Regions from separate parts of the Nocardia sp. TBRC8007 genome, predicted to be linked through region 2. Evidence: riboswitches for the same ligand, from Rfam matches in the RefSeq annotation. Region 2 holds a riboswitch; the other holds the start of a gene.
The links. A riboswitch is a leader RNA that binds a small molecule or an ion and turns the genes downstream of it on or off. The one in region 2 is predicted to bind S-adenosylmethionine.
Positions count from the first base shown of each region.

Region 1: it holds a riboswitch for S-adenosylmethionine, as region 2 does, so the genes downstream of both, ACX4ZE_RS10650 (bifunctional o-acetylhomoserine/o-acetylserine sulfhydrylase) here and ACX4ZE_RS20565 (rhodanese-like domain-containing protein) in region 2, are expected to answer to the same signal.

Region 1 covers NZ_JBWSOR010000009.1:1,069-8,776, forward strand. Annotated here, with positions in the region: gene ACX4ZE_RS10640 (DUF3017 domain-containing protein) at 375-620, shown strand; gene metX (homoserine O-acetyltransferase MetX) at 716-1,873, opposite strand; gene ACX4ZE_RS10650 (bifunctional o-acetylhomoserine/o-acetylserine sulfhydrylase) at 1,870-3,204, opposite strand; SAM riboswitch class IV at 3,286-3,396, opposite strand; gene ACX4ZE_RS10655 (TetR family transcriptional regulator) at 3,449-4,168, opposite strand; gene ACX4ZE_RS10660 (MFS transporter) at 4,303-5,796, shown strand; gene ACX4ZE_RS10665 (NADP-dependent isocitrate dehydrogenase) at 6,162-7,379, shown strand.
Region 2 covers NZ_JBWSOR010000041.1:88-8,530, forward strand. Annotated here, with positions in the region: gene ACX4ZE_RS20560 (O-succinylhomoserine sulfhydrylase) at 811-2,025, opposite strand; gene ACX4ZE_RS20565 (rhodanese-like domain-containing protein) at 2,022-2,438, opposite strand; SAM riboswitch class IV at 2,453-2,569, opposite strand; gene ACX4ZE_RS20570 (Rv0361 family membrane protein) at 2,631-3,197, opposite strand; gene ACX4ZE_RS20575 (FAD-dependent oxidoreductase) at 3,486-4,874, shown strand; gene ACX4ZE_RS20580 (amidohydrolase family protein) at 4,959-5,846, shown strand; gene ACX4ZE_RS20585 (DUF456 domain-containing protein) at 5,865-6,362, opposite strand; gene ACX4ZE_RS20590 (glycoside hydrolase family 18 protein) at 6,494-7,579, shown strand; gene ACX4ZE_RS20595 (hypothetical protein) at 7,644-7,784, shown strand; gene fgd (glucose-6-phosphate dehydrogenase (coenzyme-F420)) at 7,834-8,443, shown strand, end outside.

The sequences.
Region 1 (7,708 bases), on a different contig from region 2:
GGGTATACCCTCCCCATGTCCTTTAGACCGGGGCGTTATGCGGGTTCGAGGCCCTGTACGGGTTGGGGAGTCGCGAAGCCGGGACAATGCGTTTGATATGTTGTGCAATGAGTGATGTATGGCTCGTGGAACATCAAATGGAACACGGGTATCAGTCAATCAGGTGGCTGAGAGCTACCGACGATGTCGGTCAGTCGGACAGCAGTCGAAGTCGATGGTCTGTGTTGTTCCTCAGCGGCAGATCCGCCCCGCGTTTCCGAGTAGTGACAGGTTTCTGCGAGAATCGGGGTGTGACCGATGCCGATATATCTGCCGCACATCATCGGGCTGAGCGCAGTGGTCCGGGAGCGGAGTTTCTGCGTTGTCATCTGCCGATGGCGATTGTGGCACTGGTCATCGTAGTGGCGGTGGTGCTCGTCGCTGCCGAGCGATGGCGGCGGGGGGTGCTGTTCTTCGGCGGTGCGACGTTGCTGGCCGCGGCATTCCGGCTATGCCTTCCGACTGCGCGGGTCGGACTGCTCGCGGTGCGCAGCAAGCCCTTCGACGTCGGTGCGCTGATTTTGCTCGGCTCCAGCATTATATTTCTCGCGGTCACGATCAATACTCTCGGTATCGGCTAGCCGATGCGGGACACTTTCGGCATCGGCTAGCCGATCAGGGTGCAGCCTCTGGCCGCCCCTGAAGCATGCCGCCCCGAGGAGATTCGGTGCGGCTCTCAGCGCTCGGGCCGCACGGCGAACTTTGCCAGTCGCATGGTCTCGGTCAGCAGTTTCGCCACCGCCGCGGTCTCGGTGAGGAACCCGTCGTGCCCATAGCGTGAATTCAGAATCTCCAGTCCGTCGCAGCCGGGTAGCAGATCGGCCAGCTCCTGTTGGGTTTGCAGGGGATACAGCCGGTCGGAGTCGACGCCGCCCACTACGCACGGCACCGTTGTCGCCGCGAGCGCGGTTTCGATGCCGCCACGGCCACGGCCGATGTCGTGTCGGTTCATCGCCTCGGTCAACAGGACATAAGTGGCGGGATCGAAGCGTTTGCACAACTTTTCGGCCTGGTGGTCGAGGTAGCTCTGCACCGCGTAGCGGCCGCCGGCACGGGGATCCTCGCCGCTCTGAGGCTTGTTCTCGAATCGGTGGTCGAGTTCGAATTCGGTGCGGTAGGTCAGGTGCGCGATCCGCCGGGCGATGCCCATACCCGTCATCGGGGCCCGGCCGGTGCCGTGGTAGTTGCCGCCCTGCCAGTCCGGGTCGGCTTTGATCGCTGCGATCTGCGTGGTCTGGGTACCGATCTGGTCGGCGGTGGCGCGGGCGCCGACCGCGAGCACCAGAGCGGCGGCCACCCGCTCGGGCATGTCTACCATCCACTCCAGCACTCGCATCCCGCCCATCGACCCCCCGACCACGGCGGCGAGACGGTCGATGCCGAGCAGGTCCATCAACATCATCTCCGCAGTCACTTGATCGCGGATGGATACCTCCGGAAACCTTGCGCCCCAGGGCTTTCCGTCTGGAGCCCACGAGGAGGGGCCGGTGCTGCCCTTGCAGCCGCCCAGCACATTCGTCGCGATCACACACCACTCGTCGGTATCCAGTGGCGCACCCGGTCCGACCATGCCGTCCCACCAACCTGGCAGTAGGTGGATGTCGTCGGGTCTGCCGACGACGTGCGAGTCACCGGTCAGTGCGTGCTCGACGAGCACGACGTTGTCCAGTCTGGGGGAGAGCTCGCCCCAGCGCTGCACCCCGAGGTGCACATTCGGAACGACCATGCCGTTTTCCAGCGGTACGTCCCCGATGTCGATGGTGCCGAGCTGTCCGTCCGGAGGCGGTAGGGCGATGCCTGTGGTCCGAATGCTCGATTCGGTGCTCACGGTCACGTTGCCGCTGCCGCGAAGCCGGCGCGCAGATCGGTCAGGATGTCTTCGATGCCTTCGATACCCACCGCGAGGCGGACCAGTCCGGGGGTGACACCGGAGGCCAGCTGTTCTTCTGGCGTGAGTTGGGAATGTGTTGTCGAGGCAGGGTGGATCACGAGGGAACGCACATCCCCGATATTGGCTACGTGGCTGTGCAGGGCCAACCCGTCGACGAACTTCTTGCCCGCGTCCACCGCACCCCGCAGTTCGAACGCGACGATCGCGCCGGTGCCTTTCGGAGCCAGCCGTTTCCCGCGTTCATGCCATGGTGAGGAGGGCAGGCCCGCATAGTGGACCGCCTCGACTGCCGGGTGTGTGCTCAAGAACTCGGCGACCTTCTCGGCATTGGCGACGTGCCGTTCCATCCGGAGGCTCAGTGTTTCGATGCCCTGGCTGATCAAGAACGCGTTGAACGGCGAAACCGCCGAGCCGAGATCACGCAACAGTTGCACGCGAGCTTTGACCGCGAAGGCGGGTGCGCCGAGATCGGCGTACACCACGCCATGATAGCTCGGATCGGGGGTGGTGAAGCCGGGGAAACGGGACTGTCCCTGCTCGTCGGTCGCCGTCCAGTCGAAGGAGCCACCATCGACGATCACGCCCGCGACAGCCGCGCCGTGCCCGCCGAGATATTTCGTGGCCGAGTGCACGACGATGTCAGCACCGTGCGCCAGCGGCTGAATCAGGTATGGGGTGGCCACGGTGTTGTCTACGATCAGCGGGATCCCCGCGGCGTGGGCGACGGCGGAGACGCCGGGGATGTCGAATACGGCGCCGCTCGGGTTGGCGATGGTCTCGCCATAGCAAGCTTTGGTGTTCGGACGAATCGCAGCCTCCCACTGCGCCAGATCGTCGGGATTTTCGACGAAGGAGACCTCGACGCCGAGCTTGGCCAGCGAGTAGCGGAAGAGATTGTAGGTGCCGCCGTAGAGGTGCGAACTGGACACGATATGGTCGCCGGCTTCTGCGATATTGAGGATCGCGAAGGTTTCCGCGGCCTGACCGGAGGCGAGCAGCAGTGCGGCCACACCACCCTCCAGGGCGGCGATACGCTGCTCCACCACGTCCTGGGTGGGGTTCGTTATCCGGGTGTAGATGTTGCCCGGCTCGGCCAGGCCGAACAACGCCGCCGCGTGGTCGGTGTCGCGGAAGGCGTAAGAGGTGGTTTGGTAGATCGGTAGGGCGCGGGCTCCGGTGCTGTTGTCGGGAGTCTGGCCCGCGTGGATCTGCTTGGTCTCGAAGGACCACTGCGTCGGGTCGTTCCCGGCCACAGGCGCGGTGGCTTCACTCATTATTGCTCCATAGATGATGTTCGCCGGTACGGGTTAGGGGTTAACGGTGTGACGAGCGACAACACATGCCAGAGACCTCCTGATGCGCGCTTGCTCCCGACTCTCGGGAGCCAGGTCATCACCCGGAGCACCCCACCGCTGCTGGAGGGTTGCCGACCAGCGAGCCGGGGCTTGCCGCTGGTACTCATGACCTATCGGGCATCATAACTGGCGAGTGGTCAGCAGCCGAAATCTGCTGTCGAATTCACTGGCCAGGGCTTGGTCGCGTGAGACAGCACACGCGCACGAAAGCGTCGAAGCTCTCGTTGAGCGCGGTGCGTACCGACTCGGCCGTGGTCGCGATGTCCTCTTCCGTGAAGACTTTGTCGGGCGGGAACTGTTCGTCCGAGCACTCCATGCCGACGTGGCAGATCACTTGCCAGGTCCCGACGATGAGTCGTACTTCGCGCGCGTCAGGTTCGGTACCGAGACGTTCGGCGACCACGGCCGCGGTCGCCGCGTTGTCGGTGCGCTCCAGGCTGCGTGCGTTGACCGATGGACTGCTGCGCAGAATTCGCCGTATCTGCTGGAACTGTCGAAATGAAACCGCGCTATCGGTGTCGGCGGCTCGATCGATCACACGCAGGAAGGCTTCGCGCAGGGCTTCCAGTTCATTGCTGGTACGGGGGAGTTCGCGCAGAGTCTCGGCGACAGCGGCATCGAAGTCCTCGATAGGACCGAGGATTATGTCTTCTTTGCTATCGAAATAGCGATTGACTGTGCGTGGTGAGACGTCTGCGGCATGGGCGACCTGTTCGACCGTGGTTGTGTCGAAGCCGTGCCGGTCGCACAAGTCGAGACCGGCCGCGATGATGCGCAACCTGGTTTGTCGCTTCTTGCGTTCACGCAGCCCCAGGGCTGTGCGGGTGTCCGCGGCGTTGTCGGCCGCGACGGTCGCGCCCATCGGGGCCGATGACTCGAGCATGCTTCCCATGGTATGGCAAGCCATCATTTCCTGTTCAAAGCAGCCAAATGTCGTATTACGACACTTGGCTATTGACGACAAATGTCGCTTACTGCCAGTATGGCTTCAGCGTATCGAAGGACGAGGAGACGGCAATGAGCCAAGTGGTGACAGCGGCGGACCCGCCGCGAAAACAGGGGAGTTCAACGCGCTGGCTCGCGCTGGCGGTGATCGCGGTGGCTCAGCTCATGGTGGTGCTGGATGCCACCATCGTGACTATTTCGCTGCCGTTCGCACAGCGCGATCTCGACATCAGCGATAGCGACCGGCAATGGGTGATCACGGCCTACACACTGATCTTCGGTGGTCTGCTGCTGCTGGGTGGTCGATTGGCCGACTACTTGGGACGACGCCGGATCTTCATCATCGGCCTGATCGGTTTCGCGGCTTCTTCGGCCCTGGCAGGTCTCGCGCAAAGCGGCGCGGAAATGTTCGCGGGCCGCGCACTGCAGGGTGCCTTCGGTGCGCTGCTCGCACCTGCCGCGCTTTCGCTGTTGTCGGTGACCTTCACCGAACCCAGTGAGCGCGCCACCGCTTTCGGGGTGTTCGCCGGCATCTCCGCGGGCGGCGCCGCGCTCGGTCTGATCGCAGGTGGCGTGCTTACCGAATACGCATCGTGGCGCTGGTGCCTACTGGTCAATACGCCAGTAGCGTTGCTCGCATTGTTCGGCGCGCTGGCCTGGGTGATGAAAGATGCTCCCACGAAGCGCACGGGTGGCTATGACGTGCCCGGTGCGGTCACGGTGACGCTCGGCTTGATCGCCGTTGTGTATGGATTCAGTCGTGCCGCGGACGACGGTTGGCTGGCAGGCAGCACGCTGTCGCTGTTGATCGCGGGGGCGGTCCTGCTCGTCATCTTCGTCGCGGTCGAACAGCATTCATCGAATCCCCTGCTGCCGCTGCGTATTCCAGGAGAGATCAACCGGGGCGGCGCGTTCTTGGTGGCGCTGCTCATCCCGATCCCTATGTTCGCGATGCTCCTGTTCCTCAGCTATTACTTCCAGATCACGCTCGGTTATTCTGCGTTGAAGGCGGGCTTCGCGTTCCTGCCTTTACCCGGGGGCATCGTGATCTCAGCGGCTGTCACCAGCGCGTTGCTGCCGAAGCTCGGCCCACGTCCGTTGATGATGGTCGGCGCTGTACTCGGCGTCGTCGGACTGGTGTTGTTGGCCCAGCTGAGCTATGGCGACAGCTATCTCACCAGTGTGTTGCCCGCTCAGGTGATCATCGCGCTCGCCATGGGCCCCTTGTTCATCGGTATGCAGGCTGTCGCACTGCACCAAGTGGGAGAAGAAGACTCGGGTGTCGCCTCCGCCCTGCTGAACGCGGCGCAGCAGATCGGCGGCGCGGTGGGTACGGCACTGCTGACCACTATTTCGGTGCAGGCCGCCCAGGCATTCGCGGAGAACAACCCGGCCATCGACAACCTGGCTGCCCGAGCCGCGATTCACAGCTACGATGTGGCCTTCTATATCGGTGCCGGATTCTTTCTCCTAGCCATCCCGATTATCGCCTTGATGATCCGGGACCGGCCGGAGAATCTGATCGAAGGATCGGAGGAGGAGGCCCGGAGCCCGCTCGCGGTCTGACCAGGTCGTGCGAGGTCCGCGTATCATATCGGTGGTACGCGGACCTCGGCGTTACCCGGACCGGGTCGGCGGCGAGATTGTCATCGCAGTGCGGGAAGCGGATCATTGCGGAGACGGCAGCTCTACACACCTCGCCGCAGCCTGGGTGCCGCTTGGTCGATCGATAACCGGGGTGGTCTGGCTCACTGTCCGGGTTGCCCGCGCGGTGAGAATGTCAGCAGCAGTACGCTTGTCTTGTTTGCACCACACGTCTCGTGGACAGCGCGGGACATATACGTTGTCTGTTGGAACAGCTGGGGTCCGCTCACAAGCGTGTTCACCTGGCCGTGCAATGATGGCACCATCCTAGGAGGACACGAAGATCCATGTCCAAGATCAAGGTTGAAGGCACCGTTGTAGAACTCGACGGTGACGAGATGACTCGGATCATCTGGCAGTTCATCAAGGACAAGTTGATCCACCCCTATCTCGATGTGAATCTGGAGTACTACGACCTCGGTATCGAGTACCGCGACAAGACAGACGATCAAGTCACCGTCGACGCTGCCGAGGCGATCAAGAGACACGGTGTGGGCGTGAAGTGCGCGACTATTACGCCGGACGAGGCACGGGTCAAGGAATTCGGCCTGAAGAAGATGTGGCGTTCGCCCAACGGCACCATCCGTAACATTCTGGGCGGCACCATCTTCCGGGCGCCTATCATCATCTCGAACGTTCCTCGGCTGGTGCCGGGGTGGACCAAGCCGATCATCATCGGTCGACATGCTTTCGGTGACCAGTATCGCGCTACCGACTTCAAAGTGCACCAAGCGGGCACTGTCACCCTCACCTTCACTCCGGAGGACGGCAGCGAGCCGATCGTCCACGAGGTGGTTAAGGTTCCCGAGGACGGCGGCGTTGTACTCGGGATGTACAACTTCAAGAAGTCCATCGAGGATTTCGCGCGGGCTTCGTTCAACTACGGTCTGCAGCAGAACTACCCGGTGTATCTCTCTACGAAGAACACCATCCTGAAGGCCTACGATGGTATGTTCAAAGACACCTTCCAGGACATCTTCGACGCCGAGTTCAAGACCCAGTTCGACGCGGCGGGCCTGACCTACGAGCATCGCTTGATCGACGATATGGTCGCCTCGTCCATGAAATGGGAGGGCGGCTACGTCTGGGCGTGCAAGAACTACGACGGCGATGTACAGTCCGACACGGTGGCGCAGGGCTTCGGTTCTCTCGGTCTGATGACCTCCGTGCTGCTGACTCCGGACGGCAGGACCTGTGAGGCAGAGGCCGCGCACGGGACTGTCACCCGGCACTTCCGCCAGCACCAGCAGGGCAAGCCGACCTCGACCAACCCGATCGCGTCGATTTTCGCCTGGACTCGTGGTCTGGAGCACCGCGGCAAGCTGGACAATGCCCCCGAAGTGATCGGCTTCGCGCAGACCTTGGAGGACGTTGTCATCAAGACCGTCGAGGGTGGCCAGATGACCAAGGACCTCGCGCTGCTCGTCGGGGGGGACCAGGGATACCTGAGCACTGAGGAGTTCCTCGGCGCTCTGGATGCCAATCTGGCTCGCGCGCTGCGCTGAATCGGCTCGTTCGACCTACTTCGGTGCTGGGGCGTACCCAGCGCCGGGCATGAATGCCATCGGGCACCCGCCCCACGTGTAAGTGGAACGGGTGCCCGGATTGTTTCCGGTCAGTTTCGGTGCGATTTCCTCTTGATTGCCAGACGGGTGGTTCCATCGCCGGAAGATGCCATGTTTTTACCGGCAGTATGGCGATGAAGAGGGCTGCTGCGGTTATGCTGATCTCGAGCGCCGTCAATGTAGCCGGCGTTCCCGCTGTCATCCGAATCAGGTCGGCAGTTTGCCCGGCGTGGCTGCCGAACTGAGCGGCCATTGGTCTTCTCCGTGAG
Region 2 (8,443 bases):
CGGATATCGCATACAGCGGATCGTGCATGACGATCTGCTGTATGCGATATCACAGCATGGAGGAAAGGGCGTCGGCTCTTTTTAGTACGACAGTTGTATTTCGTGATCAGGGTGTTTGGCCTGCTGCTCGTCGGTAGTGACTGGTTCGGGTTTGGTGTTGGTGGCCTCGTCGCCACATCGATCATCCGTGGGTGTGCCCGGACAGCTTGCCCAGCAACCAGCCTGCCCAGCAACGTGCACGACATGAGGGCAGCCGACCATGTCAACGCCCGGCTACGCTGCCAGAGCGAACAAGCGAAGGCTCAGTTCGAGCTCTGGACGTGTTGCACCGAAAGAAAGCAGTCTAGATCCTTCGCCCGGCGAGCTGGGACCGCCACCGAATGCGGATATGAGTAATTACTCTCTTATGTGCCGAGTAGAGAACTGAACAGTTTGCCGAACAGCAGGCTGAGAGAAACCTCGGAAAAAGCTGCGCTCATGATTTTCACCTCCTCGTCCTTTTTGTCGGTTCGATATGGCATTGCCCATATCGTCGTCAGATGCGCCGCTAATTACGCGTTTTAATGATTGAGAATATGCTAAACGAGTCAAGCTGTGCTTCTTCTGGGGGTTTCCTGATTTTTTGCTGAGTTTGCGTGAAGAGAAACGTGAAGAGAAATTCGCATCGGCCGATTGATAGATCGTGAGGTCTGTATAAGTTTCTATTAATGGTTACGGAGAGCTGTTGAAGGTTTGGTCGGATTCGTCAACAGAATGAGATATTTTTGTTTCTCTCGCGGCGGGCGTAATTACAGAACGACGACTGGTGGGTCAAGTCAGCGCTTGATCGAGATCGCCGAGGAGGTCTTCGACGTCCTCCAGGCCTACCGAGAGGCGGACGACGCCGTCGGTGAGGCCGATGGTGGCGCGGCCTTCGGGGCCCATGGCGCGGTGGGTGGTGGTGGCCGGGTGGGTGATCAGGGTTTTGGCGTCGCCGAGATTGTTGGAGATGTCGATGACGCGCAACCGGTTCAAGGCTTCGAAAGCGCGCTTCTGGGCTTCGTCTCCGGTTGCCTTCAGCTCCAAGGTGATTACGGTGCCGCCCGCGCTCATCTGGTTGGTGGCCAGTTCGTGCTGTGGATGTGATTCCAGGAACGGATAGCGCACCCAGCTGACCGCTGGGTGGTTTTCCAGGAAGCGGGCGATCCGCAGTGCGGAGCCTGCCGAGTGGCGCACCCGCAGCGGCATGGTTTCCAGGCCTTTGAGCAGAGTCCAGGCGTTGAACGGGCTCAATGCCGGGCCGGTATGGCGCATAAGCTTTTTCACCGGCCCGTCGATGTAGTCCTTGGAGCCGAGGATGGCGCCGCCGAGTACACGGCCCTGCCCATCGATGTGCTTGGTCCCCGAGTAGACCACTACGTCGGCGCCGAGTTCGAAGCCGCGCTGCAGCAGTGGTGTGGCGAAGACGTTGTCCAGCACTACTTTCGCGCCTGCCGCATGGGCCAGCTCGCTCACCCGGCGGATGTCGGCCAGGGTCTGCATCGGATTGGCGGGCGTTTCGAAGAACACCGCCGTGGTGGGCACCGACAGGGCCTGCTCCCACTGGTCGAGATCCTCGCCGTCGACGAAGACCGTCTCCACGCCCCAGCGCGGCAGAATCTCGTCGCACACCACGAAACAGGAACCGAACAGGCTGCGCGCGGCTACGAGCCGGTCGCCGGTGCCGAGCAATGCGCCTAATGCGGTGAATACCGCCGACATGCCGCTCGCGGTGGCGAAGCACGCTTCGGCGCCATCGACGAGGCGCATCCGTTCCTCGAACATGGCGACTGTGGGGTTGCCATAGCGGGAGTAGACGAAATGTTCCACATCGCCGGTGAACGCGGCTGCGGCGGCTTCCGCGCTCTGGTAGACGAAGCCGGAGGTCAGGTAGAGTGCTTCGGCGGTTTCCTCGAAGCCGGAGCGCCGCAGTCCGCCTCGCACGCCCAGTGTCGCGGGACCGACGCCTTCGGGCAAGGGTTTGTCGAATGCGCCGCCGGTGATCACGACTGCCGCCAGGGCAGGCCGTCGGCACGCCAGCCGGAGCCGCCGCGATGACCGGATTCGTTGAGTGGACCTTCGAAGCCCTCCAGCACGTTGTAAGAGGTGCGATAGCCCGCTGCGGTGGCGGCGGTCGCCGCCCCGATCGAGCGCTTGCCGGAACGACACAGGAACAGCACCGGGGCATCGGGGTCGTGGTCGCCGAGCGCCTGTTTCAAGTCCTCGACGAACGTCTCATTGCGGGCACCGGTGAAGTCGACCCATTCGACCAGCACGGGTGGTCGATCGATCGAACTCGTGTCCGGTACGCCGACGAACGTCCATTCGGCGGTCGTCCGCACGTCCACCAGGACGGCCTCGGGATTGCTCAGTAACAGCTCCCAGGCTTGACGTGGGGTGATGTCACCGGCGTAACTCATGTGCTCCTCCTGCGAATCCGCGCTTGCCGCGCTCCGGATGGCGACGCGGCCAGGTCGTCACCCGGAGCACCCCACCGCGGAGGAGGGTTGCCGACCAGCAGTGCCGGGGCTTGACGCTGGTTCTCATGACCTTCGGCTGAGAGTGCACCGATCAGGGCCGCTCTGTCAACCTATGTTGCACCGAGTGCGCGCTCAGGTGCAGACCAGCCAGGTGCCATCGGATCGGGTGAGCCTCCATGTCGTGGTCTTCTCAGTGCCGTTCTTTGTGGTGGTCACGGTCGTCTTACCCTTGTCACCGTCCACCACAGTGCCATCGATTTTCGTGATCTGGACGGATTCTCCGGCACCGATCTGCCCGGCCAACGGCACCAGATCCGCGTCGAAGCTCTGACACGCGGTGCCTGGCGGGGGCACCTTACCGGTGCGGTTGGCGCCTTCGATGAAGTTGTGCACAGCCGCGGCGATGCGATCGGCGTCTGTGACATTTTTCTCAGTAGGCGCCAGTATCCAGCTGAGCACGATCGCGATGAGCACGACCAGCGCGACCGCCGCGGCCGCGAGGAATGGCGCCACGGAGGGCTTGTCGGTCTGATCGATCCGGATGTTTTCGTCCTCGCCTGCGCTCGGCTGCTGCTCGGTCATTGCTTGATGATCCCTGGTGAACGGCGGTATCGAATACTCGGCCCAGGATCGTGGCGTCCGCGCCGCCGCACCGAGCACGAGCAGCCGCCCTCGGCTCGTGAGAGTGGGATACGGCATGATCGTGTCGGCCGGTCGCGCGGAGCGCGATGGTCTACGGCGTCCGCTGGATTGCACATACCGGGTCGAGGTGGTGGCTATTTCCCGGATAGAATCGGGAAAAGGAGGTCGGCACGGTAAACCGGCGGTTCATCGCCACATCGAATCCGATCGCCACGGCGAACGGAGCACCGTGCGGCCCCGGCAGGCATCCGCCCGTACGGATGCGACCGAGCCAGTGTGTCAACTTAGCCTAAGCTAAATAGGACATCATTAATTGTTTTCGACCATTGAGGGTGCGCGTAAGAGATGACCGAACAGAGTGCAGCGACCCGCCCGCTCCGCGTCGCGATCGTGGGTGCCGGACCGGCCGGGATCTACGCCGCCGATGCGTTGATGAAGTCCGATGCCGAAGTGAGTATCGACCTGTTCGAGCGTATGCCCGCGCCATTCGGGCTGATTCGCTACGGTGTCGCACCGGATCACCCGAGGATCAAGGGCATTATCACCGCTCTGCACAAGGTTCTCGACAAACCGCAGGTACGGTTGCTGGGCAATATCGACTACGGCACCGACATCACTCTCGACGACCTGCGCGCCTTCTACGACGCGGTGATCTTCTCCACCGGGGCCAACGCGGATCGCGCGCTGCCCATCCCAGGGATCGACCTGAATGGCTCCTTCGGTGCCGCCGACTTCGTGTCCTGGTACGACGGGCATCCAGATGTGCCGCGCACCTGGCCGCTGGACGCGGAGAAAGTCGCGGTGCTCGGGGTCGGCAATGTCGCACTCGACGTGGCCAGAGTGCTGGCCAAAACCGGTGACGAACTGTTGCCGACGGAGATTCCGCCGAATGTGTACGAGGGGCTGAAGGCCAACAAGGCCGTCGAGGTGCACGTCTTCGGTCGCCGCGGCCCCGCTCAAGCTAAGTTCACCCCGCTCGAGCTGCGCGAGCTGGATCATTCCCCGACCATCGAGGTCATCGTCGACCCAGAGGACATCGACTACGACGAAGGCTCTGAAGCGGCGCGCAGACATTCCAAGCAGGTCGACATGGTCGCCAATACACTGGAGCAGTGGGCCATCCGCGATGCCGGTGATCGGCCGCACAAGCTGTTCTTGCATTTCTTCGAGTCTCCGACCGAGGTGCTCGGCGAGGACGGCAAGGTGGTCGGTCTGCGCACCGAGCGCACGCAATTGGACGGCACCGGAAACGTCAAGGGCACCAGCGTATTCACCGATTGGGATGTGCAGGCGGTGTACCGTGCCGTCGGCTACTTGTCACAGAATCTGACCAGCCTGCCGTTCGATGAGCAAGCGGGCACGGTGCCGAACGAGGCGGGCCGTGTGCTCGTCGACGAGGACGCCGACGGCGCCGCACGCTACCTGTCCGCCACCTATGTCACCGGCTGGATCAAGCGTGGCCCGGTCGGCTTGATCGGCCACACCAAAGGCGACGCCAACGAGACCATCGCCTGCCTGCTCGACGACGCTCCTGGTTTCACCCGGGCCGCGCGGCCCGATCCGGAGGCCGTTGTCGAATTCCTGGAAGGTAAAGGCATTCCCTTCACAACCTGGGCTGGATGGTATCGCCTCGATGCCCATGAACGTTCTCTCGGCGAACCAGAAGGGAGGGAGCGGGTCAAGGTCGTCGAGCGCGAGGATATGCTGCGCGCCAGCGAGCCACACAAGGTCTGAGCACATCACGTCGATCAGTTCCGCTGCCGTGCCGCTTCGGTCGCTGTGGCAGCGGAAAGTTCGATAGTGAGGCATTCTGTACACGTGTTCGATGCCCACTTGCACATCTTCGATCCGCGATTTCCGCTGGTCGAGAACGAGGGCTATCTGCCCGCACCATTCACCATCGCCGACTATCGCGAGCGCATGGCGCGTTTCGACATCAGTGGCGGCGCTGTGGTCAGTGGGTCGTTCCAGGGCACTGATCAGAGCTATCTCACCGCTGCCCTCGCCGAACTCGGCGAGGGCTGGGTCGGCGTCACTCGTCTCGATCTGGACGCCACTGACGAGGAGATCCTCGAGCTGGATCGGATCGGAGTGCGCGCCCTGCGGTTCAATCTCAAGCGGGCGGCCACCGACATCGCGGGTATGACTTTGCAAGCGCTGCGTGCCTACGAGTTGGCCGGCTGGCATGTGGAGGTCTATATCGACGGTACGATGCTCGCCTCGCTGCAACCGGTCATTTCCAAGCTGCCCGCGCTCTCGGTCGACCATCTGGGTATGTCCGAGGAGGGGCTGTCATTCCTGCTCGAACTCGTTGACCGGGGCGCACGGGTCAAGGCGACAGGTTTCGGCCGAGTCGCGATGAATGTCGCCCACACCTTACGTCGTATCCATGCGGTGAATCCAGAAGCCCTCATGTTCGGCACCGATCTACCCGGTACCCGAGCAGGGCGTCCGTTCCAGGACTCGGATGTCGATCTGCTCTGTGACGTGGTGGGTACCGACATGCACGCGGTGCTGGAAGACAATGCGCGCGCGTTCTACCGGCTGCCTGTCCGAGTGCGTGCGGCCGATTCCAACCAGGCCCCGACGTTGCCGCTGTATCTGCCGAAGAAGCACCAGGAATCGCCGACCCTTCGGCTGCGCCGCGATGAACTGCCCGGCAGCCGGGCCGGGGACACGATTCCGTTTCCGGCTATCGAACGCTGACGACTGGGCGGTACCGGCTCAGGTAAGGCCAACTCCGACGAGCCAGACTCCGGTGGCCAGCAGGGCGCCGGCGAGTTCGATGAGGATGGACAAGCCGACCCCACGTACCGCGTGCACAGTGGCCTGCCAGGCTTGCTGGTTGATCCGTAGGCGATGGAGTTCCGAAAAGTACACGCCGAGGACGAAACCGGCGAACAGGCCGACTACCGGAATAACGAAAAAGCCGATTATTCCGAGAATCGCGCCGAAAAGGATTGCGCGGTGAGAGACCCCCGCGTCTTTCATCTTGCGTCCGGGCCAGGCATACTTGACGATCCCGGATAAGATGAGCAGTGCTGTGCTGACCGCGAAAACCGTCCACGCGGTCGGGCCGCCGGTCAGCAATGCCCACCCGGCGATGGCGCCGAAGATCAGGAGCACCCCAGGCAGGATCGGGACGATGATCCCGATGAGGCCGATCAGGATGACGAAACCGACGAGCAGGGCGAACCATCCCTGGTGGGCGACCGAATCCACAAGCCGCAGCGTATCGTCAGCCGGACGCGCGCGTCACTCGAGCGGCACATCGGTCCTGGTAACGAGATCGAAGCAGGCATCGATCACCGTTGGTGGCGGCTATTGTCCGCCAGGAAGCGCGGACCGAGGATATGAGTTTCATCAGTTTCGTACGACAGACGGTTTCCGGCGCGCGCTCACGTGGGCGGGTGTGGTTGCGGTGGCGGGTCGTGGTGGTATTTCTGGTTATCCTGGCCCTGCTGGTACTTCCGGTTGCGGTGGCGGCAGTGGCGTTACGGCTCGCATACATGGGAGAGCCTTCTGCGGCCGCGCGGACCAGGGGACGAGACGCGGTATGGCTGGGACACGCTTGGGTGGACGGCCGTAAGACCGCCGCCGATGTCGACGCTCTGGCCGAGCTGGTGCGCGGTACCGGGATCAAGGATCTCTATGTACATACCGGGCCCTTGGAGCATGACGGGAGTCTGCGACCGAAGCTGTATCCCCGTGCGCGCTGGTTCGTCGAGGAGGTCCATCAGAAGCTGCCGGGGATTCGGGTGCAGTCGTGGCTGGGCGATGTGGTACGGCCCGAATTCGACGGATTGGACGTAGCGGACGCCGCCACTCGGGAACGGGTCCTCGTTTCGGCACGGCAGGTGCTGGATCTCGGATTCGACGGCATCCATCTCGATCTCGAACCGATCTATTCCGGTTCGCTCGGCTTTCTGACGCTGTTGGACCGCATCCATGCCGTCACATCGGTACGGCAGGCGCGATTGTCGGTGTCGGCCCAGCAGATCGAACCGCTGCCCGGACTGCATTCGATCGGTATCACTCTGTTCGAACATGGAAAGTGGTGGTCGCAAGCATATTTCGCGAAGGTGGCCCGGCGTGTCGACCAGGTCGCGGTGATGTCGTACGACACAGCGATGCCGACACGATCCGCTTACGGTGGATATGTCGCTCAGCAGACCGGCCTCGCTCTGCAGGTCACCCCGGCGGAGGTCGACCTGCTGATGGGCGCGCCCGCGTTCTGGGCCGACGGTCCCGGTCACCGCGGGGCGGCGGAGACGGTCGGTGCGGCGATCCGGGGGATCCGGCTGGGGCTGCAGCGTCGATCACCCGAACGGCAGAGCTTCGGTGTGGCGCTGTATGTGGATTTCGCTGCCACTCGTCAGGACTGGGCTACATATCGACGGGACTGGTGCGGGTTCCCTCCCTGTGGGGAGGGCGAATGACAACTGTGCGTTTTCACGTATAGCCAGCTATCGTCGGCGGGCGTGAGCGCGCCGTTCTGCGCAGATGCTCACCGAGCTCTCCGCCGCACTGGATGTGATCATCGTGCACGACGACACTTGGTCAGGTCCGAGTTTCACGGTCGAGAGGCTGTCTGTGGGGCTGCCCGGCCCGCGTACGCTATCGCCCGTGTTGCTATGGGATTGACTACTGTCGAGGACGGTGGCGGCGAAATGAGATGCGAGGAGCGTGGCAGATGAGCGGACTCAAGCTCGGATACAAGGCATCGGCGGAGCAGTTCGGCCCGCGTGAGCTCGTCGAGATCGCGGTACTGGCCGAGCAACACGGTGCGGACAGCGTCACGGTGAGCGACCATTTCCAGCCGTGGCGGCACAAGGGCGGGCACGCGCCGTTCTCACTGGCATGGCTGGCCGCGGTCGGCGAGCGCACCAAGCGCATCCAGCTCGGTACCTCGGTGCTCACCCCGACCTTCCGCTACAACCCGGCCGTGATCGCACAGGCATTCGCCACGATGGGCTGTCTGTACCCGGAACGGGTCATGCTCGGCATCGGCACCGGGGAGGCGCTCAACGAGATCGCGACCGGATACACCGGTGAGTGGCCGGAATTCAAGGAGCGGTTCGCGCGTCTGCGTGAATCGGTCGAGCTGATGCGGGCGCTGTGGACCGGGGATCGGGTCGACTTCGACGGCCAGTATTACCGCACGGTCGGCGCGTCCGTCTATGACGTACCCAAGGGTGGTATCCCGATCTATATCGCCGCGGGCGGCCCGCTGGTGGCCCGCTACGCCGGTCGGGCGGGCGACGGCTTCATCTGTACCTCGGGCAAGGGCATGGACCTCTACA